3 regions of the Paenibacillus sp. FSL R7-0652 genome follow, and region 2 is predicted to be linked to each of the others. Evidence: riboswitches for the same ligand, from Rfam matches in the RefSeq annotation. Region 2 holds a riboswitch; each other region holds the start of a gene.
What was found. A riboswitch is a leader RNA that binds a small molecule or an ion and turns the genes downstream of it on or off. The one in region 2 is predicted to bind cyclic di-AMP.

Region 1 (7,576 bases), 1.4 Mb from region 2:
CATTTTGTTAATCCCTGGCAGAAGCTGCATACGCCGTCGACAAGAACAATCGGGTGTCCCTCGTGCTTATCCTTATGAGCTGCTGTCATCGTATAGTGGCCTCCTATTATGGTGCTGTGACAATACTTACCCACTTTGAGCCAACATTTCTCGCCGAATCTGAACTTTATGTCATGCTTTCCGTACCAAAATAGAAAAAAAGCGCAGGCTCATTGCCTACGCTCATATCTGTCCAACAATTACTCAGCCAGTGCTTTTTCCATCCACTCGTCGTCCACCATCTGTTGGTGCAGGTCACCTGACCATTGATCCATACATTTGCAGATGAAATCTTTACGACATACAGGGCAGGGTGTTTTCTGCAGACGGCTGATCGCAGTCATTTTCCAATCCGGAGACTTGGAGTAGAATACACGGCACTGTGTACCATCCACGAGTTTCATCGTAAATTCGTACAATCCGTCTTTTTCGTTTTTGCTGGCTACTTGCAGTTGTGCAATACTTGGTCTATAAGACATGGATATCACCCTGTGAATTCAAATTTGGTTCATGCTGATGACACTGACATTTTTCAGTACTAAGTCATATTAAAGAAATTTCAGGTCAATGTCAACTTACCAATGCCTATCCGCCAAAGAGAATATCCAGAATCGTACCAACCTGTCCCTGTTTTTTACCTTTCAGCACATCCGGGTTAAAGACCTCTACATAACCGCAGGACGTACAGCTTACAAACAAATAATGGTTATGCTGAATATCAAATACTTTGCTGAGTCCCGCGCCTGACATGGAAACTTCTTTGATGCTGCAATCCGTCCCCCGGCATTTGGTGCATACAAATTTTCTCTCAATCATCTCTTCAATACTCATCGCCGTTCCCCCTTATGGAATATGTGGCATGAATGTCTGTACTGTTATGTAAAAAAGTACGCGCTAAGGTCAGGATATTCCTCCCTTCATGTTTAGATATGGAAAACAAAACCCTGCTGAATCGCCAGCAGGGCTTCGTGTTTGAACATGGGGTATCGCTGCATACCCTGCTCTCTATTTCACCAGTGACTCCGGCATAAAGAGCTCGGGTCCGTCTATTTATTAAACTACGTTCAGTACAACGTCGATATTGCCGCGTGTTGCTTTGGAGTAAGGGCAGAAGTCATGAGCCTTGCGGGCCAGATCCTCAGCCTGGCTGTGATCTACGCCCGGCATACTTACATCGAGACGTACTGCCAGTCTAAATCCATCATCTGCAGGATCTTTACCGATGGAGACGTTGCTGGTTACAACGACGTTTTCCAATTTCACTCCTGCTTTGCGGGCTACATTAGCCAAAGCACTTTCGTAACAAGCACCGTATCCGGCTGCAAAAAGCTGCTCAGGGTTGGTTCCTTCTCCTCCGGCTCCACCCAGCTCTTTCGGCATTTTCAGATCATGCTGCAGTACCCCGTCCGAAGAAGCTACCGAACCTGTACGTCCACCTTTTACCGTTGCTGTAGCTGTATATAAAGCTTCCATCAGAAATCTCTCCTTTGCTGCTGTAATTTTAACTGCCTACAATTCATTTTAAACTTCTGGCCCGATTTGAAACGCCAGATTGTCCTCTTTATCAGCATTTACAATTGACTCCATTTCATGCACTCCCTATGTGAGGCTGTTTTTTTCGGCATCATGGGTAAGATATTATAAGATATATTTTGGTATGACTCTTTTTTTGTCCAAGCACATAAAAGTTGCACTAGACAAAAATTATTGTAGGTGTACAATGTAAATGTGAACATAAAATTTTAGATATATCGCTGTCGTTTTTTCCTTTATTGTTAAGCCTATCTTTTTATAGGAAGTATACACTGTAGTATTCGTGCCAGAGCACATACAAAAATTGATCAATCCTCGGCTGCAGGCCGATCACATCTTATTGTAAAGTCAGGTGATCCAAGTATGAGTCATAAAAATCCATTTAATTCTCCAGCCAGCGAAACTGCATCTGCAGCATCAATGGCCCCTTCACTGGGTGAAGCACACAGTTCCATGAAAGTCCCTAAGAATGCAGCATGGTGGAAAAAATTTCTTGCTTTTGTTGGTCCGGGTTATCTCGTAGCTGTCGGTTATATGGACCCTGGGAACTGGGCCACTGATATCGCAGGCGGCTCCCAATTCGGATATACCTTACTATCCGTCATTCTTATTTCAAACATGATGGCCGTAGTGCTTCAGTCCCTCGCAGGCAAACTGGGTATTGCGACCGGGCGGGATTTGGCTCAAGCCTGTCGCGAACGTTTTAGCCCCCCTGTTGTCATGATGTTATGGATTCTATGTGAGCTGGCGATTGCTGCTACCGATCTGGCTGAAGTCATCGGCTCGGCAATTGCTCTCAAGCTTCTATTTAATATCCCTATGCTGTACGGGGTGATCATTACCGCTGTGGACGTGCTTCTCATTCTGGTACTGCAGAACAAAGGCTTCCGTGCACTGGAGACACTCGTCATTGTGCTGATGGCGACCATTGCGCTCTGTTTTGGCATCGACCTGTTTTTGGCAAAACCCGATATGGGCGGTGTTCTTCACGGATTTGTACCCAGCACCGAGATTTTGCAAAACCCGGCCATGCTGTATATTGCGATTGGCATCATCGGCGCTACCGTCATGCCCCATAATCTGTATCTGCACTCTTCCATTGTACAGACCCGCCAGATTGAGCAGACCACTCAGGGCAAAAGAGAAGCCATTCGCTATACTACGCTGGATTCAACCATTGCTTTAACACTCGCACTGTTCATCAACGCCGCCATTCTGATCGTATCTGCGGCTGTATTTCACAGTGCAGGCATGACACAGGTCGCCGAGATTTCAGATGCCTATCATCTGCTGACACCACTGCTCGGCACAACGATTGCCAGTATCCTGTTCGGCGTTGCTTTGCTCGCATCCGGTCAAAACTCCACCCTTACAGGCACACTGGCGGGCCAAATCGTCATGGAAGGTTTCCTGAATATCCGTATCCCGGCATGGCTGCGCAGACTGGTCACCCGTCTGATCGCAATTATCCCAGCTGTCATCGTCACCGCAATTGCGGGTGAACACGGCACAGAAGAACTGCTGATCTTAAGTCAGGTCGTTCTATCTCTGCAATTGCCTTTTGCTGTCATTCCACTTGTCATGTTTACAAGCGACAAAAAAAGCATGGGACCTTTTGTCAACAAACTTTGGCTCAAAATCGTTTCCTGGATCATTGCTGCCATCATCGTTGTGCTGAATGTATATCTCATTATCCAGACCATCATGCTGTTCTAACCTATATAAGGCGAACGCTTCGCTTTTCAGGTTGTTCCTTTCAATCAACGTTTCTGTGTAAAAAGGATTTAGGCTTATATCATTCCAAAATAAAAAAAGGCTGATGTGCCGCAGTACACGGGCGCATCAGCCTTTTGGTGTCTTTGCTTTGTTAAGCCACCCAGACACCTATACCTCGAATCCGATCTCATCGACCAGATCGTTATATAGGTTTACTTGCATCGTCATCAGGTATGAGCAGGGGCAGCAGTTCGTCCAGTGATTCAACAGTCCAGTCCGCCCGCTCATCTTCCGACGTTTCGGGCTGAAACCTTCCGTATCCCTGTAAAATACGGATGGTATGCAGGCCCAGGCTGCGTGCTGGTATGATATCATTATCGATTCGGTCTCCGACCATCACCGCTTCTTCTGGAGCACATCCAGCTTGTTTCAGCGCAACCGCATACAGCTCCGGGTCCGGCTTGGACACGCCTTCTTCCGCTGAACAGGCCAGAACATCGACATACTTCCGAAGTCCGTAACTCTCCAGCCGAGTCTCAGTTCCAGGACTCTGATTGGCTATGATGCCAATACGATAGTAATGTGAGAGCCGTTCCAGCACCTTGGCCGCCGAAGGGAAGGGCCGCTCCAGTTCTTTGCGGAATTTCAGCTTGTCCTGAATCTGCTTGCGGTGATCTTCATCATGAATATATGTACGTATTGCAGCTTTCATTGGCCACTGTTCATAATTACGATAACAGGATGCAAACAGCTCTCGTACCGCTTCAATTTTCACTGGATAGCCATAAGCACAAGCTTCACGAACGAATTGACCGATGATATCGTCTACCGGCTCCCATTCATCCACCAGCGTATCCCCCACATCAAAAAACAACCACTTCAATCCGGCAATATCCGGCACGCCGATTCCTCCTCATAAGCCGCAGGTCACCCCTAGCTTGCATACTGTATCCATAAAAAAAGAAGACCCACGACAAGCATGAGTCTCCTCAAATTCCGTTAGTCTATAGCTGCAATTATAGCAGGCGTCTTACATCGAATCAATCTCAATCATAAGCTGCTGACTTCAGCTTCCTGTTTGCTGCAGCTGTTGAGAAGGAAACCGACTTCTCCGTTCAATGAATACACGATTTTGTCAGCCCCCATCCCCCGATAAATCCCTTTAGGATGGCTCTGCTCTGTGATCACACACAGGGACTTGGATGTCCATGACCGGCAAATCTGCAGATAACGGCAGGTCAAGTTCAGACTATTTTCAAAAATAAATACATTCCCTACACTGCCCTGCGGCAAAAACCATTTTTCAGCCGCTGCCGTATTCATGCGGATCACATGTTCTACGCCAATCTGGCGAAGTTTGCGCTCCTCACCAGCACTATTCGTCAGAACGGCAAAAGGCATTTTTTTGTACATCAGCAATTTCACAAATTTACGTCCAGCTTCATTCGGAGCCGTCACCAAAATCATCTCTTTATCCATTGTTCGTTCCTCCCTTGGCGTGAAAAGACAACAAAAAAGAAGCGTGGGGGACCAAGGCCTCCGAAACGCTTCTTAAATAATCCATGACGAAAACGCCATGAACCAGCGTGCGGTTTGCTGCCTCTCCCTTTAACGCTTACGAGGTTAGCTGACGGATTCGGGCGCGAGAGTCGCCCTATTTCCGGCTGTCACCGGAAAATTCACCCCATGGATGTCTGCTGCTGTAATACAGCCCATCCTGTTGGTTCCCCCGTTTTCCACCCTTAATGAATGGAAACTCAGCGATTAAAACATCGTTCGTACATCTTGAATAAAGAACCGATCGATATTATCGTTTGTTTCGTTTTTCAGGTATAAATTTATTAAAATTCAAATTACGCTATGAATCATACACCTGTGCCATGATGATGTAAAGTGCGGCCAGATCACTGAATCGTCAGATTTCCGGCAATAATCTTCAATAATAACGCTTACAATGAGGTTATACGCTATCCAACTCTTCCAAGCTGTCTAATTCTCTGCCGCACAAAAATGGATCATCACATTTCACAACGATTTCAATCTTACGTCGATCTTACACACCAAGGATGGTCATAACAACGCAGAAGCCAAATAAGTTTTGCATTACTTAATTGCATAAAATATAATGAATGTATCTAGAACAAGATGATGGAGGCGATCCCTATGTCAGTTTATGATTACAAAGTAAACACCCTTCGCGGACAAGAGATTGAGATGTCCGAGTATCGCGGCAAAGTGTTGTTAATAGTAAATACAGCAAGTCAGTGTGGTCTCACACCTCAATTCAAGGGCCTGCAGGAGCTGCAGGATAAATTCCAGGATGCTCCGTTTGAAGTGCTTGGGTTCCCAAGCAATCAGTTTGCGCAGGAGAAAGGTTCCTCCGATGATATTGCCGAGTTCTGTCAGATGAATTACGGTGTCAGCTTCCCTATGTTTGAAAAAATTGACGTCAATGGCTCCAGCGCCCATCCACTTTTCCAACATATTACCAAAGAAGCACCCGGCCTGCTCGGCTCGAAAGCAATCAAATGGAACTTCACCAAATTCCTGGTTGACCAGAACGGGAAAGTAGTGAAACGATATGCTCCGCAGACGATACCAGACAAAATTCAAGAGGATATTGAGGCTTTGTTGAAATAAACTATATTTTATAAAATGAAAAAGCGATCCGAAACCAAAGAGCCAAGGCTCAGGCTTCAGGATGGCTTTTTTTCGCTGTACCCGCTTCAACTAGTTCAGAACGTTCCATTGAGCTGCGGAACTTCAGTTCTGATCAAAGAAAAGAAGCTTTCCATTATGGAAAGCTTCTCAGGTATCTCTTCATATAATGCGGTCGAGAGGACTCGAACCTCCACGGGCATACGCCCACTACCCCCTCAAGATAGCGTGTCTGCCATTCCACCACGACCGCATGTCGTAAATTATCGGCAACAGAATTGATTATACCGGAATCTTATTTAAAAGTAAAGCAATTATCTAGATTTTCTTGTGCAGCCTGAATATAACACTTCTTTTTATACAACTCAGCTTCCTTTCTCCTTTCATTTTTCATTTAACTGCTCAAATTCCATCTAACTGCGCAAATTTTTGTCATAACTCTGAAGTAAGCACATAACATTAATCTGATTGCGAAAAAGAGGCCACACGAAGACGGAGTAAATCCATCCGTTTTCGAAATAGGAACTTTAGAAGAATCAAATTATTTTATCACAAATAAGCTTGTGTAAGTTTATATAACACAAAATACTTACCAGGCCTATACAAACGTCTTTTTTTCTGTTAACTATTGACAAAACACCGATTATTATGTGAAAATATATATCATATAATTCGGATTTACACACAAATTTTCAAAAAAACCTTTATCAAGTTAGGAAAATTTACACAACTGTACACAGGAGGCGAAAGATCTTGAATCGTGGGAATAAGCTTCTCGATTACGCGAAACTGCTTGATCCCTCTGTGCAGGTTGGAGGGTTCTCCCATCTCTTCGGCATGAACACCCATATCAAGGAAGGCTCCATACGTACTGCCGAGGATATCGAATCGTTCATGCGATGCCAGCTTCACCCTAGTCTTGTGCGTCTTGAAGGCATGGCGATCAAAGGCATCTACACCGCAACAGATCATAAGGACACCTGGCGTGTCGCTTTGATCGACAAACTGGTCCATGTACAGCGCACACCCGCTGAACTTCGAGAACAAGCATCAGCTATAGGCAAACGTTTAATCAAACTCTCGCGCGCCCTGCATCCGTGGATTGACTTCAGCCCGCTTGAACAGATCTTCGCAAAATACAATTCCGTTGGCTGCCTCCCTACCGTTCACGCCTGGATTAACCACCACCTTGACATCCCCGTCGAAGAGGCGGTTCTCGGTTACCTGCATTCAGCCATGTATGCTTGTATATCCGAAGCCTCCAAAGTTATCCCTCTAACTGAAGAAGTCACCAAGGAACTGCTGGGTCGTCTGACCACAGACCTAGAGAAGGAATGGACGACCGTGAGCACCTCTTCTCCAGATGGACATATGCCCCCCGCATCCCTGTCTATGAAGCCCTTGTTCCCCAACTTTCACATGCTCGGGGCAGGCCTCCATGCTTACAGAGCATAACTCTCCCCGTTCCACCCTTCTATAAAAATGCATACAAAAAAACACGCCGCAATCCCCTTGCTGGCGTGTTTTTCACTTTTTTGCAAGCTTATAAAAACGTATTTACGTCATATTAATTCAAAAAATACACTTATTTCCGTATTTTTTAATTGTTAGATGACGTAAATACGTATAT
Region 2 (7,576 bases):
CGACAGGGTGGTACTCTCCATATCCACTTGGTGTGAATTTCGAAGGGTCCAGTTGGGTGTTCAGCAGCAGAATCTTCAGGAAATTCAGTGCTCGATCTGCACTCAAATCCCAGTTATCCTTATATTGGTTATTGGAAATGGGCACATTATCTGTATGACCTGATACCACAACTTCGTATTCAGGAAACTCCTGCAGCATGCTGGAGATCGCTTTAGCGAGTGAACGCGACTCAGGCTTCACATCTGCTCGTCCGGAGGAGAACAGGGCTTTATCACTAATAGTGATTTTGAGTTCAGACTGATTGAGCTTCGTATTCAGTTGGTCTGAAAGTCCATTTTGAGCAATATACTTGTCGAGCTGTTTCTTCAGTTTCTCCAGATTCTCCTGTTCCTTCTGAGCCATCTGGGCATCTGTAATCTGTGCTGGTGTTTTCTTCGTAATTTCCTTCGGAATTTCCTTGTTCTTGCCAAGATCAGTGCTGGAGTCCGTCGGGTTCATTGATGTATGATCCAGAATACCGGTACCTCCGTTAAGTGCGCTGCTTAGTGCTGAAGCCATCTGCTCAAATTTGGCTGCATCGAGTGAGCTCATGGAGAACAGGGTGATAAACAAAGCGAGCAGCAAGGTCATTAAATCAGAATACGGAAGCAGCCAGCTTTCGTCTATATGTTCTTCATGCGGTTCATGTTTTTTACCCTTTTTCACCTGATGATCCCTCCTTCTCTTCCAGTTGTTTGCGTTCGGAAGGTGTCAGGAATACAGATAACTTTTGGTTGATGGCAATGGTGGATACACCTGATTGGATCGACAACAATCCTTCAACCATCATCAGCTTGATCTCCATCTCTTTCTTGGACATCCGCTTCAGCTTGTTAGACATCGGGTGCCATAACACGTAACCACTAAAGATACCGAGAAGTGTAGCGATAAATGCAGCCGCAATGGCATGAGAGAGCTTCTCCATGTCACTGAGGTCGGCTAGTGCCGCGATGAGACCAACTACGGCCCCGAGAACTCCGAGTGTTGGTGCATACATCCCCGCCTGAGCGAAGATCAACGCGCCGCCTCGATGTCGTTCTTCGGTTGCATGAATATCTTCCATCAGTACATCACTGACGAACTCTTGGTCATTACCGTCAATAATCATACGCATGCCACCACGAAGAAATTGATCATCGATCTCTTCTACTTTGGATTCCAGTGCGAGCAAACCTTCACGACGGGTAGTGGAAGCCCAGTCCATAAATGTGCCAATCAGAGAAACGCGGTCAATCAGCTGCTGCTTTTTGAAAAGGATACCGAATAGTTTCGGAATCTTTTTAACTTCAGACATCGGAAACGCCATAAAAATCGTCCCTGCTGTACCAACAAAGATAATAACGTATGCTGCCGGGTTATTAACCAGGTTGATTAGGGGCGCACCCTTCAGGAACATACCGAGTACAAGGGAGACCAATCCCAAAACTAGTCCAATAATCGTTGAAATTTCCATCATACACCTCATCCATGAGATAAAATTGAATCCTTTCAAGCGGCTGAATTCGGGCTTCCGGACGAACGCTTCGCCGCAATCCGCTGCATGTTCGGCAGCCCTCAAGGGCACCGGAACGACTGAAACGGTCATGTATAGTATTTATCGACCAGAGGGCCTTTTTTTTTAAGGGTTATTTTCAGGTATAATAAGATCAAATCCGCCCTTTATGGGGTGAGTAGGAGTGAAAAGTCAATGGGCGTAAAGCATGGACGTGATTATGAAGGAATATTGACAGATTTAACAGCGGCGATCGGACGTATCCCGGATCGCTATGTTTTCTTCGAAATGGATGAGGAAGAGTGGAGCAGATTGGGAGAACCGGAACAGCTTGAGGTAGACGAGGCGCTTGCAGAAGACTTGTTCTATGCGCTTGGGGAGGAATCCGTAATTCCGGTTGGCAGTGGGGTTGTTATCCATGATAAGGAACAGCACCGAATTCATATTTTAATTGGAGAAGAAGAGTTGACGTTTGTACCCTTAATTTAAAAAATATGAATCGTTGACAATACCTTATGCTTCAATGCTTTGGCTGTCTATTCTATGGATTTTGGCGCTTTGACGTGGTAAGATGATACTCATGAAAAAAGGCTTCCGCAGGGCGGTGGCCTGCCTTTAAGGCTGTGTGGGCAGCATGCAAAGGTGTCGATGGTCATGTGGATGAAGATCCGCGATGTCTCATCATATGGGGAGGAAGATAACGCATGGTTTTTACGCAAGAGGAAGTCGAAGCTCATCTGGGAAGGCTTGAGGGCTGGGAACTGGAAGAGGGACGGTGGATTGTCCGCAAATTTGTGTTTTCTAACTATATGAAAGGGATTGCCTTTGTAGACGAAGTCGCAGCGATTTCGGAGGCATTCAATCATCACCCTTTTATTACTATTGATTATACAACGGTTACGCTGCGTCTTACATCTTGGGATGAGGGCGGCATTACGTCAGTAGACATTAAAGAAGCAGAGCAGTACAACGAAGCCTTTGAAAAAATGAGAACAGAATAATCTCAGGATATACTGGTAACGAACAGCAAAAGAGGCTCTTGCCTCCCGGCCGGGAGAACGAGAGCCTCTTTGATGTCTTCGTGTCTTAACGGCAATGCTTACTTTTTCTCTGCCAACCACATAGCGATGTGAGCAATTTCCTCATCCTGCAGTCTGCCTTTGAAAGAAGGCATGCCGCCTTTACCTTTGACAATGGTAGAGTAGATTTTCTCCACATCATCCTTGCTGCCGATGTTGGCAAGTGCAGGACCTACCCCACCTTGAAGCTGATCACCGTGACAAGAGATGCAGTTCGCTTTCACCAGCGTCTCAGCCTGTCCGGCATCCATAGCTACTTCAGGCATGGACGGTTTGGCTTCTTGAGCCGCTTCCTCTTTACCTGGAAGCGTAAACATTAAAACAATAGCTAAAGCACATGCTGCAAAAAATACCCCGCTCATGATCCATTTGTGCATCCCTTGTGTCCCCTCCAGAATGAAAGATCATCTAACCCAAACTATCCCTATCATTATAACGGAAGCTGTCGTTACATCATAGCATTTTGTGGTAATTTTTTGAACTAATCACAAAAGAGAGACAAAATGAGACCATTTTATCTGCAATTTACTCTCTCGGACCCTCGTAGACCATGCAGTGGAAGGGCATCAGGCCGGTCGGGGTTTGACGTTCATATGTATCCTGGATGACAAATCCGCATTTCAGATATACCTGAATGGCGCGATTGTTCCAGGTAAGTACTTCAAGATCGATCTCGTTAGAAGGATTACGGCGAATGGCTTCTTGAACGATAGCTGTAACAAAGGCTTTTCCCTGTCCTTGACCGCACTTCTCCGGACGCATTCCGAGGCCAATCCGTGTCACACCCTGAAGCGGAAAATATTGAGCAAACCCATAGACCTGATCCTGTTGATCCAGGATAATCGCATACTGCTCATGACGCAGCCGTGCATCTCCAAATTCGACTTCCAGTGCTTTCATCTGATCCCAAGGCAGCCAGCTGTAAATATTGTATGGCGGATCATACTGCCAGCTGCATATAAGTGCTGCGTGTTCTTCCTGCATCGGTACAACACGAAACGTCAAAGGGGCTTCATTCTTCATATAACAGTGTGTGCTCCTCTCTTCCGTTACCCGTTCTTTGTTCACTCTACAAAAGAGCTGTTCATTTGGCAAGTTTTCAATTTTCAGAAAAAAAATGAAACAAAAGTCCGGCTCATTCCGTTTATATTATAACGGGATGGGTAAAAACATCATAAGGGCACGGACAAACGAAGTAAAATGAACCCTGATGGTTCGCATACATGTAATGATGGATGTGAGCAGCAGCTGCAGGGGGATAGAAGTACAAAAAAACCGCCGGATACATTCCTGCGGAGAATGTACCGGGCGGTTCTATTTATGCTTCTACTTCGTTACAGTATAGTTAATGGTTCCAGCATCATGTTGATTACAGCTTGTCCCTACTCAAGGGCCAGTGACTCATATGTGTCCGTGCTCATAATCCGTTTAGCGCCAATGTAGCGGTTAGCCCAATAGTTCTCGCTAAGAGAGCTGATGGTTACACCTTTGGAAGAAGAAGAGTGCGCAAACTTGCCATCTCCTACGAAAATACCTACATGAGATACGCCTTTACCTGTTGTGTTGAAGAATACCAGATCGCCAGGTCTCATCTCCATGCGGGATACGGAATCACCCATGTCATATTGAGAGCTGGATTGGCGAGCCAAATCAATACCTAGTTTGTCGAATACATACCGTGTGAAACCGGAGCAGTCAAAACCGTCAAGCGTTGTGCCTCCGCTTTTGTATGTAGTTCCCATTGCTGAATCGATGACTTTATCCATCTTAGAATCTGCAAATGCGCTGCCTGCACCAAGTGATAATGCAAATGTGAGGCTAAGTACTGCTGCGGTCAATTTCTTCTTAAACAAGTGATATACCCCTTCCAATGCCTGCGAGGTTAGCTTAAGGATTCGGTTGAAGGTCCCCTATGATCCCTCTGTATCAAGATCAATTCACCCATAACTGGTTCCCCCGCTTCCCAGGTGCAAGGAATTTGGCTCTGCTAGTTGTGCACCTGTAAAAAAACGAAAAGAAAATTTAATTTTAAAGTTTAGATTTAAAGTTGTTACAAATAAGGATTTAAAGATTACAAAGTTGTTACTAAAAACTCACTGCGATTATTGTACCAGAGGAGTGGTGCTTTGGCAACGTTTAGCAGTAAAATTAGCAAAAAAAACCTCGACCTTTGACGGGGGAAGGTCGAGGTTTGCGTATTTACACATCACAATGGATGAATTGTTTAACATGAGATGGTAACAATTTTTAAATGATCTAGTCAGTATTAGGGGACGATGTGGACTGCCATAAGCGGAAATGGGCACATACTTTCCACATGCTGAGCAGGCTTCTGGCAAGCGGATATGTCTGCTGTAGGATCAGTCCGGTAAGTCCGGTCAAGAACCATGAGGCAGATGTGAATACACCAAAGATGAGTAAGTGCACCATTCCGAGTATCAGGATGATGCCAATCACTGTGAAGATGCGGGTTAAAGCAATCCAGAGCCCTTTGAGCATTCCGTGAAGACTTCCTTCTTCTCCCGGAGCAGAGATACCGAACTGCATATAGAGCATCATATGGTGCACAATCCATCCGTAGATGATCCATCCTGCAGCATATGGGATGCCGGGCAGCAGTAGATGAATAGAATGGAAACTGTCCATGAAGATTGAATACAGTTTAGGTATGAGCCAGTAAGCGGGAAGCAGCATAAGTATTGTGCGAATGAGGTGCAGCAGCAGCATCGATTTCCACAATTTCTGGATGCCGCGGATGAACGGAATACGTTCTTCTGCGGTATTAAAATGCTGCAGGGAATAGAGCAGGCCTGCTTGAATAAGAGGGCTGATCAGCAGGCGAAGCAGCAGCATACCTCCCAGAATCCAGAGATAACGCTGGACCTCAGGGCCGGACAGACGCAGCTGACTTTCCATTTTGAACAAAAGCGTGCTCAGCTCTCCAGCATCCTCGGTCGGATAACGAAGCAGTAGAGGAACAACTGCCGACTGAACCAACCGGTAGATAAAATAGCCCCATACAAGCTGATAGAGAAATAAAATTGCAGCAATGAACATATGCTGACGGACGAGAAACCAGCCTTCGCGAATTTTTGCTTTCACCGTCTCCACCTCACCATGACAGACCTCCGAATACAGCTTCAATTAGTTTCGCAGCACTCATATTCCAGCGGGACTGGACTTGCTCGTCCAGTTTAGTTCTCAGGAAATTGTTCATATGGCGGTTCTCCAGCACGATGTCATATAAGGGATCGGTTATCGCCCAGGAGACGGGAGAGGTATACGTGAGTTTATAGGTAATGCGATCCTCCTTGCCGTCCCATTGCTTGGTTACGGTATGTCCATCCTCAAAAGCGATCCGAACAGGAACCTTCGGAAAGTCACTTCCTTTTTTGACAACTGTAATTGAGGATTCGTACAAGGTTTCCCCATCCTTTTCCACAGGAATAACCTTGATCCTCTCCACGGCAAAGTCGGCCATGCCGCCGCTGTAAACGTATTGGTCAAAATAATCGGCCCAAGAGGCCCGGGTAACTTGTTCGACTACCTTTTGAAAATCGGCCGTTGCCGGATGTTTGAAGCGATATTTCTTAACATAGGTTGAAAGGATGCGTTCCATTTGTTTGGCTCCGACCTGCTGTTCGATGCCAAGCAGTACGAGCTTCCCCCGGGTATATACGTTGGATGCATACTGCTGCTGTGAGTCAAACTTCCAGGAGGGCTGTGTTAATGGAGCGGGAGATGTGATCAGCCCGGATTGTACAGGCAGGTTCGGGATTAGCCCGTATTCCTGTTCCATCAGTTTGTCTTCTGCGTATGAGGTGAATCCCTCATCCAGCCAGGCCTCCTCAAATTCATTGCTCGCAACCATGCCGTAGAAGTATTGATGCCCGATTTCATGCACCACCGTTCGCTCCAGATCGTAACCTGGGGTTGTATCATCGGCTCCGAAGGCCGTAATTAAGGTTGGATACTCCATTCCCCCAGCGCCATTTGCCGCTTTAGGCGGGACTACAATAGATAAGGTGGCATATGGATAAGGTCCGAACCACTTGCTGTAATTGGATAATGCGGCTTTGGCGGCAAAGAGATAACGTTCCTTCAGATCCTGGTGTGCCGGGTCGAGATAAAGCTTGATGCGCACACCCGGCACGTTAGGAGCTGAGAAGGGCTCCTCTGCATATACAAAATCAGGTGAGGCTGCCCAAGCGAAGTCATGTACATCATCGGCATAAAACTGGTACACCTTCTCCCCATTTTTCAGAACAGCCTGTTGGGTTGGGAATCCGGTTGCGGCTACTTTGTATGTTTCGGGTACCCGAATACGAACACTATAGATGCCAAAGTCGGCATAGAACTCGGAATTGCCATGATACTGATGCAGGTTCCAGCCTTCTGCTGTACGCCCTCTTCTTCCTGCGGGTTCGTAGGCGCTGAGTTTAGGGAACCACTGACCTGCCATAACAAAATCATTGGTTTTGCCCATCCGGGCAAAAATTTTCGGCAGCTCCACTTCGAACGTTGTGCGGATTGTAATGCTTTCCCCGCCTTTTACGGGTTTTGGCAGCCGCACTTTAATCAGTGTTTTATCTTTGATGTTCCCGTCATCCGGCTGTACATACTGCATCCGGTGCAGCAGAGAAAGCCCGTCCTCTGTCTGCATATCAACAAACTTCATGGAGCCATAGCCATCTACCGGCATGACATCGCCCCGAAGCTTACCGCCGGATTCCTTCATAAATGTGCTATCTGCAGAGGAGAATGCATTAGGGTACATATGAAAATAAAGCTCGTTCACTGTTTTCTTCCCCGGATGGATCCAGGTGATCGCCTGTGTGCCCTGCAGTGTGTTCCCCTCGGTCAGCTTTACATCCATGTGGTATTCCACTACCCGATTGCTGTACACCTCGGCTGTAGGAGACTGCACGCTCTCCGGGGGGGCAGGGGTTGGAGCTTTAAGCTGGG
Region 3 (7,576 bases), 3.1 Mb from region 2:
AACAGCAGTAGGAAGTCTGCTGCCGAAATCGACAGTTCCACCCTGCTGCTGTTTTTTGGTCTTCCTATCATCTTTCACAACATTCGTCAGCAATCTGTCTATCTTCGCCTCATAATCCTGCCGCCGCCGACACGTGTCTTTGGTTTTTTATAGGATTTTTTCGGTGAATCAAACAACCCGCCGAAGCCGCCGCTGCTTTTGTTGCGATCAATGCTTCCTCTGCTCTGTTCCTTATTGCGGTTAAACAACCCGCCGCCAGAACCAACACTTGTATCCTTGTCGCTGCCGCGACGTGTAATCGAGCCTTTGCGCTCCACGGTAAGAGGCGGAGCCAATTTTTTATCATTATTGGTTGGGGCTCGGTAAGATCCAGCCTTTGGTTTGTACGTATCCCGTTCCGTATATCCCCGGTAGTTCCCTGATCCTCGCCCACCGAAAGTATCAAACAAATTACCAATTAAGGTTGCTGTCAGATACCCCTGCAGGAAGGAAGAGCTGTAGTTTTGACGTACATATTCCTTGGAATCTACTTCAACCAGCGTATCTTCTGGTTTCTTGGGGTCCTGCTGTAGATGATAATACTGATCCTGGTACACCAGGAACATGCGTTCCGTACTTTCCGCGGAAATCTGATCCGGTTTTCGTTGATCGGACAGCTCCTTTGCCACTTCTGGAACAGTACGGTCTGCAGCCCGATAAACGTAAGAGGTAGACTGACCACTGCCGCTTACCGATTCAAGCGGATATGTATCCTGAACCGAAGGGGCTGCACCGCACGCAGACAACAGAGACATCACAAGGCTGAGGACCAGCATTAATTTTAATCCATGTGCCAAGCGTTTTTTCATTGGAACCTCTCCTAGTTCGAACGAATCACTTTGATATCCGCAGGAAGAATGGACTCACCCTCATACAGGTTAAACCTTCTGTCTTGCCATTCCACACGAAGAAGTTTGTTATCATCCGATTGATACTGCCATACCAGCTGCTCGCCAGCCTGACCATAAGGTGTTCTGCCCACCGTCTGAACCATACCACCATACTCTTCCTCCAAATGATACACATGGTCATCCAGTTCCAGAATCGTTGGCACTTCGTCGGGGGCATCAAGTCTTCCGTCTATAGGTGTATATAAGGCATACCGAGTGATTTCACGCTCCTCCACGTGTAAATATCGGAATGCACTTCCATCCTGCAGCGTTAATACGACAGCATTACGAGCACGATTCTGTACTCTGCCTATAACTTCGTAGGTGACCAGTGAAACTTCGCAAATATCGCCAGGTGCAAGCTGCAGCATTGTTTTTTCCGCCTTAGGCGGCTCCGGCTTTGTTAGTATTCCTTTAATACGTTTCCATACACTCATGCAAATTACCCCTGTTCCTTATCTTATGGCTTACAGGCAAGCTGCAATAATCAATGCGCCTACAATATGCAGTGCCCCGGAAAACAATCCATATCCTGTCTTGCCCTGCTGTATTCCTGTATCCAGATCCAGAGCAGCCCATTTGCGAATGATAAAGTGAACAACACTTTCCAGGATCAACAAAAGAACAAAAGATACAACGGAAACAAGCAGCGCTTCTCCAAGATGACCAGCCGTCGAAATTGAAGTTGCAAGCACGTAACCCTGTGCAAATAATTTCATGACCATCCGGGTGGTTACCGCCATATTACCAGCCTTGACTTCAGCAAAATCCTTATATTTTGTAAAAAGCGAATCCACATACATCAATACAAACAGCAAAACCGAACCTGAAACAGTCCAGACCAGCATCGCCAAAATGTTCAAATCCATTTACACAGCCTCCACTTATCAACATGATCCGCATTTAAAAGCGAAGGAGAAACACTGTTCTCCTCCGCTGTTTAACCCTGCTGAACGCCAAGGTGTTAGTTTTTATTTTCGTACTGTTTCATCAGTGCAGCAAGTTCGTCCTCGACAGCAGCATCCTTGCCAAGCTTCTCGAACTCTTCATCCAGCGATTTGCCTTTGGAAGACATTTCGTTGCTTGCTTCAGCCTGAGCTTCCATCTGCATCATTTTCTCTTCCATACGTTTCATGCCGGCACTTGCGGTATCAGAGCTGAATCCATTCAGCGCTTTGTTGATTTCCGTTTGAGCTTTGGCTGCATTGTAACGAGCGACCAATGTCTCACGTTTATTCTTCATCTGAGTCAACTGCTTACGCATCTCATCGAGTTTACCGCGCAGATTGTCTGCGGAAGCTTTGTTTTGGTCATAGCTGGCTTTGTATTCAAGCATTTTCTCTTCAGCAGCTTTTTTCTCTTCCAGCGCGCGGCGGGCAAGATCCATGTTCTGTGCACGAGCTGCCGTGTGAGCCTGCTCTTCACGTTTCTTGACAAGCGCTTCCTGTTCCTCGAACAATTGCTTGAACTTCTTCTCAATGGCAATCTGAGCAGCTACGGCTTTCTCTGCATCTTCCAGATCTTCCTGCATGTCACGGATATATTGATCCGTCATTTTGATCGGGTCTTCGGCTTTGTCGATAATAGCGTTGATGTTGGACATTGTAAGGTCACGTAATCTTTTGAAAATGGACATTAGGTTATTCCTCCCAGTGGATATTACATTGTATATAAAGATACATACGCAGTAATCTGCAACTCGTTTCAATTTTGCGAAAAAAAATTAAAACGGATCTGCATCTTAGTATAAGGAGGATGATACGGAATCATGCTGCATATCAGATGTGCATCCATTAAATGATATTAATGATTGGATTCTTGTTTTTTATTCAGATGTTCATCCACAAGTCTCTCCGCCGTCTGAACAATTTCGTCGATCTGCAAGCGCGTAATGCTGTCAAAGTGGATACCCATAATTACGGTTACCGTAACTTTCAATTGCAGAGCCGCTTTGCGGGCAAGCCGCTCACATAATTCCTGTTCTTTATGTCCCGGGATATGCACCGTTGTACCGCTTACCCGTTCATGGTCGACATAGAACGTAGCTACAGCCCCGATATGAGCTTTCCCCCCTGTAACGAGAAATACCTTGTCCTGCCCTGCCTCAAAAACCTCTAAACGAATGGATTTCAAATCATATGTACTCATCGTCTCTCCACCTAGCCTTCTCTTTATATGATATATGGTGGAATTATGACTTTCATAACCTGATCTACACAATGAAACTTCTCACATTCGCATAAATGGTTCTCGTGAAGGGCATACCATAAAGAACGAAATTTCTGAAAAAAGGAGGCCGTCCAATGTTTAAACGCCTCGTTATGCCAGCACTCGTTATGGTTATATGTTTTGGGGTTTACCTGGTTCCTCCCGCGGCTGCTTCAGCAAATCACATACCTAATCTGCCCGAGCTTGATCCACCTGCATCCAGCGCCAATGATCGAGAAGAACAGCTGACTTTAGGTCAACTGCGTCAGAAATATGCGGATACTTTCAAGACAAATGGCCCGTCGACCAAACAGGTTGCACTGACTTTTGATGACGTACCCGACCCGAGGTTTACGCCGCAGGTACTGGATGTCTTGAAAAAATATAAGGTTCGCGCAACCTTTTTTGTGGTAGGCAGTCGGGCGGAAAAACATCCAAATCTGGTGAAACGTATGGTGAAAGAAGGACATATTGTAGGCAATCACAGCTACAACCATCCCGAATTCAGCAAGTTATCGATGACTGCTTTTCGCAGACAGATTCTACATACCGGGGATATCATTCAGCGACTGACGGGCTACACACCCAAATTGATTCGCCCACCTTATGGAGATATTAACGAGGAACAGCTGCGCTGGGCCGCCAAGCAGCACTACAGCATTATCAACTGGAATGTGGATTCGTTGGATTGGAAAGGGCTGTCCAAGGAACAAGTGAAACATAATATTCTGTCAACGGTTAAACCCGGCTCCATCGTACTGCAGCATGCAGGCGGAGGTACAGGCTCTAATCTCCAAGGTACAGTGGAGGCCCTGCCAGATGTCATTGAGGAATTGCGACATCGAGGTTATGAACTGGTCACGCTGGACGAGATGCTGCAGCTGCCTAAGGAAAAACAATAAGACACCCGGCAGCCTTAAAGCTGATTGTATAGATAAAAATACAGGGTGTTCCTATCGGTAACCATGAATCTTACTCATTCATGACAACAACCAAAGAACACCCTCTATATGTTAGCGTATCATTTTTCTCTGAATCCCATCAAAGAATCTAGGGAGTTAAGTCAATTTTACTTTTTATTTTAAAATGTAAAGCTCAATATCCTGAAAACCAAATGAACTTACGAACTGTTTACTTCCCGGAATAAAAATGTCGATGCGGTTGCCTTTGATGGAACTCCCTGCATCCAGAGCAGTAGCAACGAAAGCCTGTTTAGGCAGTCCCGGGTGCGTATGCCCCGTCACGAGAACTTTGGTTCCAAAAGGAATCACCTTCGGATCTACTGCAATCGTGCCCAGTTCCAGCGGGTTGCCAAAATAATCAACTGCTCCCCAGCCCCCGTTCTCGGAAGCATCTGAGGAATATGCTGTAGCTTTCACGTTTAAGGTCTTACTATAGTCAAATGTTTTACCCCAGGCTTGGACAACTTTAGTATCCGCGCTTACATCCAGACTCGCTGCTGTAACCGGTTTTTCCTCTGACTTCATCTGAACCGGGGCTGCTTGCGCTTTATTTTCCTGACCTGGAATTGTAATTTTCAGACCACCATAGATGTTATACGGTGAAATGTCTTTATTGGCTTTAATTAATGTGTCCATGGCAATACCATACTGTTTGGATAGGGTGAAGAACGTATCCCCCTCTTTAGCTGTATGAATCGATTCCGCGTGAACCGGAACGGTTTGAATCAACAGTACGGATGTCAGTAATGCAATGGCTGTCTTGGCTATACGTTTTTTGTGAAACATGGTCTTCCTCCTCATTATGCCTGCGAAGTTAGTTGTCGGATTCGGATGGAGGAATCCACCCTATAGGCTGTAAATCACATGCTGAAGCATTATGTACCCTAATTCACCCCTAGCGGCGCGCCGTTCTTATGAACTGACACGTCTGCACTGTTACATCCCCCACACTTCCACTTCGGAAGTTTCGGCAGCATTCAATATATCACAATTTTGTAACCCTAAGCTGTAGTAAATGTTACCAATTAGCGACCGATCTTCTTTGGTCCTCCGGGATTTGTAAGATAACTCCAGAATTTCACATCCTTTAATCAGTCCGTTTATCTCTTACATGGGTAACAGAAACGTTACTTATTTTGTTTTGAAGCCCTGATTTCATTCCTTCTTATGTGAAATGCAAAAAAGCAGCGTTAGCGGACCTCTGCCGTTAACGCTGCTTTTGCTATAAATCCACTCCAGGAAGCGGGATGATTTAGAGTACTTTTGCGAGAAAATCACGTGTACGCGAATGTTTCGGTGCACCGAAAACTTCATCAGGCGTACCTTCTTCAACGATAACCCCGCCATCCATAAACAGGATCCGGTCACCAACCTCACGCGCAAAACCCATCTCATGGGTAACGATGACCATGGTCATGCCGCCCTCGGCAAGACGTTTCATAACTTCCAGTACTTCTCCAACCATCTCCGGGTCCAGTGCAGATGTGGGCTCATCAAACAGCATAACATGCGGCTGCATCGCCAGGGCTCTTGCAATTGCGATCCGCTGCTTCTGTCCACCAGACAGCTGATTAGGATATACATCTTTTTTATCAGCCAAACCAACCGTTTTCAGAAGATCATCGGCAATTTTGTTTGCTTCAACTGCAGATTGCTTCTTTACCTTGATTGGCGCAATCGTAATGTTTTGCTGCACCGTTTTGTGCGGAAACAGATTGAAATGCTGAAATACCATGCCCATTTTTTCTCGCGTAGCATTAATATTGTGCTTGGGATCGGTAATGGAAACACCTTCAAAATTAATTTGTCCCGATGTCGGCTGCTCCAGAAGGTTCAGACAGCGCAGGAATGTACTTTTACCCGAACCCGAAGGACCAATCACTACGACGACCTCACCTTTACCGATGGATACGTCGATGCCTTTCAGCACATCATTTTTGCCATATGATTTGTATAATTGTCTAACGTCTATCACTTGCACCCAACTTCCTTTCCAATCGACCCAGCAGCTTGGACAAAATGAATGTCATGACGAAGTAGATCGCTGCCGCAATAAGGAATGGATTCATTCCTTGGTACGTAATGTTTTTAACTACACTTGCCTGATACATAATATCCACCATACCGATGACGGAGATAATGGATGACTCTTTAATGATGGTCACGAACTCGTTACCGATTGCCGGAAGTACGGCTTTGAAAGCCTGCGGCAAAATGATATAACGCATCGCATCACCTCTGCCCATACCGAGTGAACGAGCAGCCTCCAATTGACCACGATCCACGCCTTGAATCCCTGCACGGAAAATCTCGGCCAGGTACGCACCACTGTTGATGGAGAGTGTCATAATCCCCGCCTGCAGTGCGGAGAAGTTGATGCCAAAGGTCAAGGACACCCCATAGTAGATAATCATGAGCTGAACCAGCATTGGCGTGCCTCGAATGACTTCTACGTAAGCTGTACCAATCCAGCGCAGAACGGCCAGATTATGAAGACGGAACAGGCAGATAATCAAACCGATGATTACCCCGAACAGGACACCGAGAGCCGATAACAGCAGCGTATATCCCACACCTGTTGCATAGAAGCTTTTATACTGCCAGAATACTTCAAAAATATTTTGTGATTTGTTCACTTTATCCGCCATCAGGAGACTCGCATCCGTTACCATCTGGTTGATTTTATCTTCGCTTTTCAGACGCTCCAGCGTTTGATTCACTGCGGTCAGCAGCTCTGTATTGCCTTTGCGAATCCCGATTGCCGCTTCAACCTGCTCTTCATCCGGAACTGCGGCTGCCAAACCGATAATATCATCCAGATAACCAGCAGCCACCGTATCCTCGACAATCGCCGCATCGACACGTTTCGTTTGAAGCTGCAGCACGATATCGGAGATTTTATCCAGAGAAGTGAGCTTCGCGCCTGGAATTTTCTGTCCAATCGATTCCTGAATGGAGCCTTTTTGTACACCGATTTTGGTATTCTCCAAAGACTTCATGTCCGGAAATTTGTCTTTGTCCACATTGCGGATCATAATGACTTGTTTGGATTTGTAGTACGGCTCAGAAAAATCAATACTTTTCTTCCGCTCATCTGTCGGTGTCATGCCTGAGATGACCAAATCTACGCGACCGCTCTGCAGCGCAGGCAGCAAACCGTCAAATCCCATATCTTCAATAACGAGTTCGGCGCCGAGATCTGCCGCAATTTCTTTCGCGATCGCAATATCAAATCCGACGATCTCATCCTTACCGTCAATGACTTTGTGGAATTCGTATGGTGCAAAATCGGCACTCGTTCCAAGCACCAGTTTTTTACCTTTTGAGCTGCTGTCTGCCGTTCCGCTCGCCAGCGCTGCAGGTGCAGCCGCCGTTAGAAAAAGAAGGAATGTTAACAGCATTACGGTGTAACGACTTATTAATTTCAACCCTGTTCTCCCCTTACAATGCTATAATTACTTTTACATATTGATTCGT

Region 1: another riboswitch for cyclic di-AMP. It lies ahead of MKY97_RS06835 (hypothetical protein); the one in region 2 lies ahead of MKY97_RS00510 (C40 family peptidase).
Region 3: another riboswitch for cyclic di-AMP. It lies ahead of MKY97_RS16400 (3D domain-containing protein); the one in region 2 lies ahead of MKY97_RS00510 (C40 family peptidase).

What each region holds. Positions count from the first base shown of each region.
Region 1 covers NZ_CP152001.1:1,548,872-1,556,447, reverse strand. Annotated here, with positions in the region: gene MKY97_RS06865 (thiol-disulfide oxidoreductase DCC family protein) at 1-89, opposite strand, end outside; gene MKY97_RS06860 (hypothetical protein) at 240-518, opposite strand; gene MKY97_RS06855 (zinc ribbon domain-containing protein) at 625-870, opposite strand; gene MKY97_RS06850 (organic hydroperoxide resistance protein) at 1,093-1,512, opposite strand; gene MKY97_RS06845 (Nramp family divalent metal transporter) at 1,993-3,288, shown strand; gene MKY97_RS06840 (HAD family hydrolase) at 3,491-4,189, opposite strand; gene MKY97_RS06835 (hypothetical protein) at 4,339-4,767, opposite strand; cyclic di-AMP (ydaO/yuaA leader) riboswitch at 4,886-5,061, opposite strand; gene MKY97_RS06830 (glutathione peroxidase) at 5,452-5,928, shown strand; tRNA gene MKY97_RS06825 (tRNA-Leu) at 6,117-6,199, opposite strand; gene MKY97_RS06820 (urease accessory UreF family protein) at 6,700-7,401, shown strand.
Region 2 covers NZ_CP152001.1:104,599-112,174, forward strand. Annotated here, with positions in the region: gene motB (flagellar motor protein MotB) at 1-706, opposite strand, end outside; gene motA (flagellar motor stator protein MotA) at 693-1,493, opposite strand; gene MKY97_RS00490 (hypothetical protein) at 1,728-2,021, shown strand; gene MKY97_RS00495 (4a-hydroxytetrahydrobiopterin dehydratase) at 2,237-2,533, shown strand; gene MKY97_RS00500 (cytochrome c) at 2,632-2,988, opposite strand; gene MKY97_RS00505 (GNAT family protein) at 3,137-3,634, opposite strand; gene MKY97_RS00510 (C40 family peptidase) at 3,994-4,449, opposite strand; cyclic di-AMP (ydaO/yuaA leader) riboswitch at 4,468-4,605, opposite strand; gene MKY97_RS00515 (hypothetical protein) at 4,868-5,713, opposite strand; gene MKY97_RS00520 (M1 family metallopeptidase) at 5,724-7,576, opposite strand, start outside.
Region 3 covers NZ_CP152001.1:3,700,317-3,707,892, forward strand. Annotated here, with positions in the region: gene MKY97_RS16370 (DUF4247 domain-containing protein) at 99-848, opposite strand; gene MKY97_RS16375 (DUF4178 domain-containing protein) at 860-1,366, opposite strand; gene MKY97_RS16380 (DUF350 domain-containing protein) at 1,397-1,798, opposite strand; gene MKY97_RS16385 (PspA/IM30 family protein) at 1,894-2,565, opposite strand; gene MKY97_RS16390 (hypothetical protein) at 2,733-3,077, opposite strand; gene MKY97_RS16395 (polysaccharide deacetylase family protein) at 3,233-4,039, shown strand; gene MKY97_RS16400 (3D domain-containing protein) at 4,214-4,885, opposite strand; cyclic di-AMP (ydaO/yuaA leader) riboswitch at 4,888-5,082, opposite strand; gene MKY97_RS16405 (amino acid ABC transporter ATP-binding protein) at 5,352-6,074, opposite strand; gene MKY97_RS16410 (ABC transporter substrate-binding protein/permease) at 6,061-7,527, opposite strand.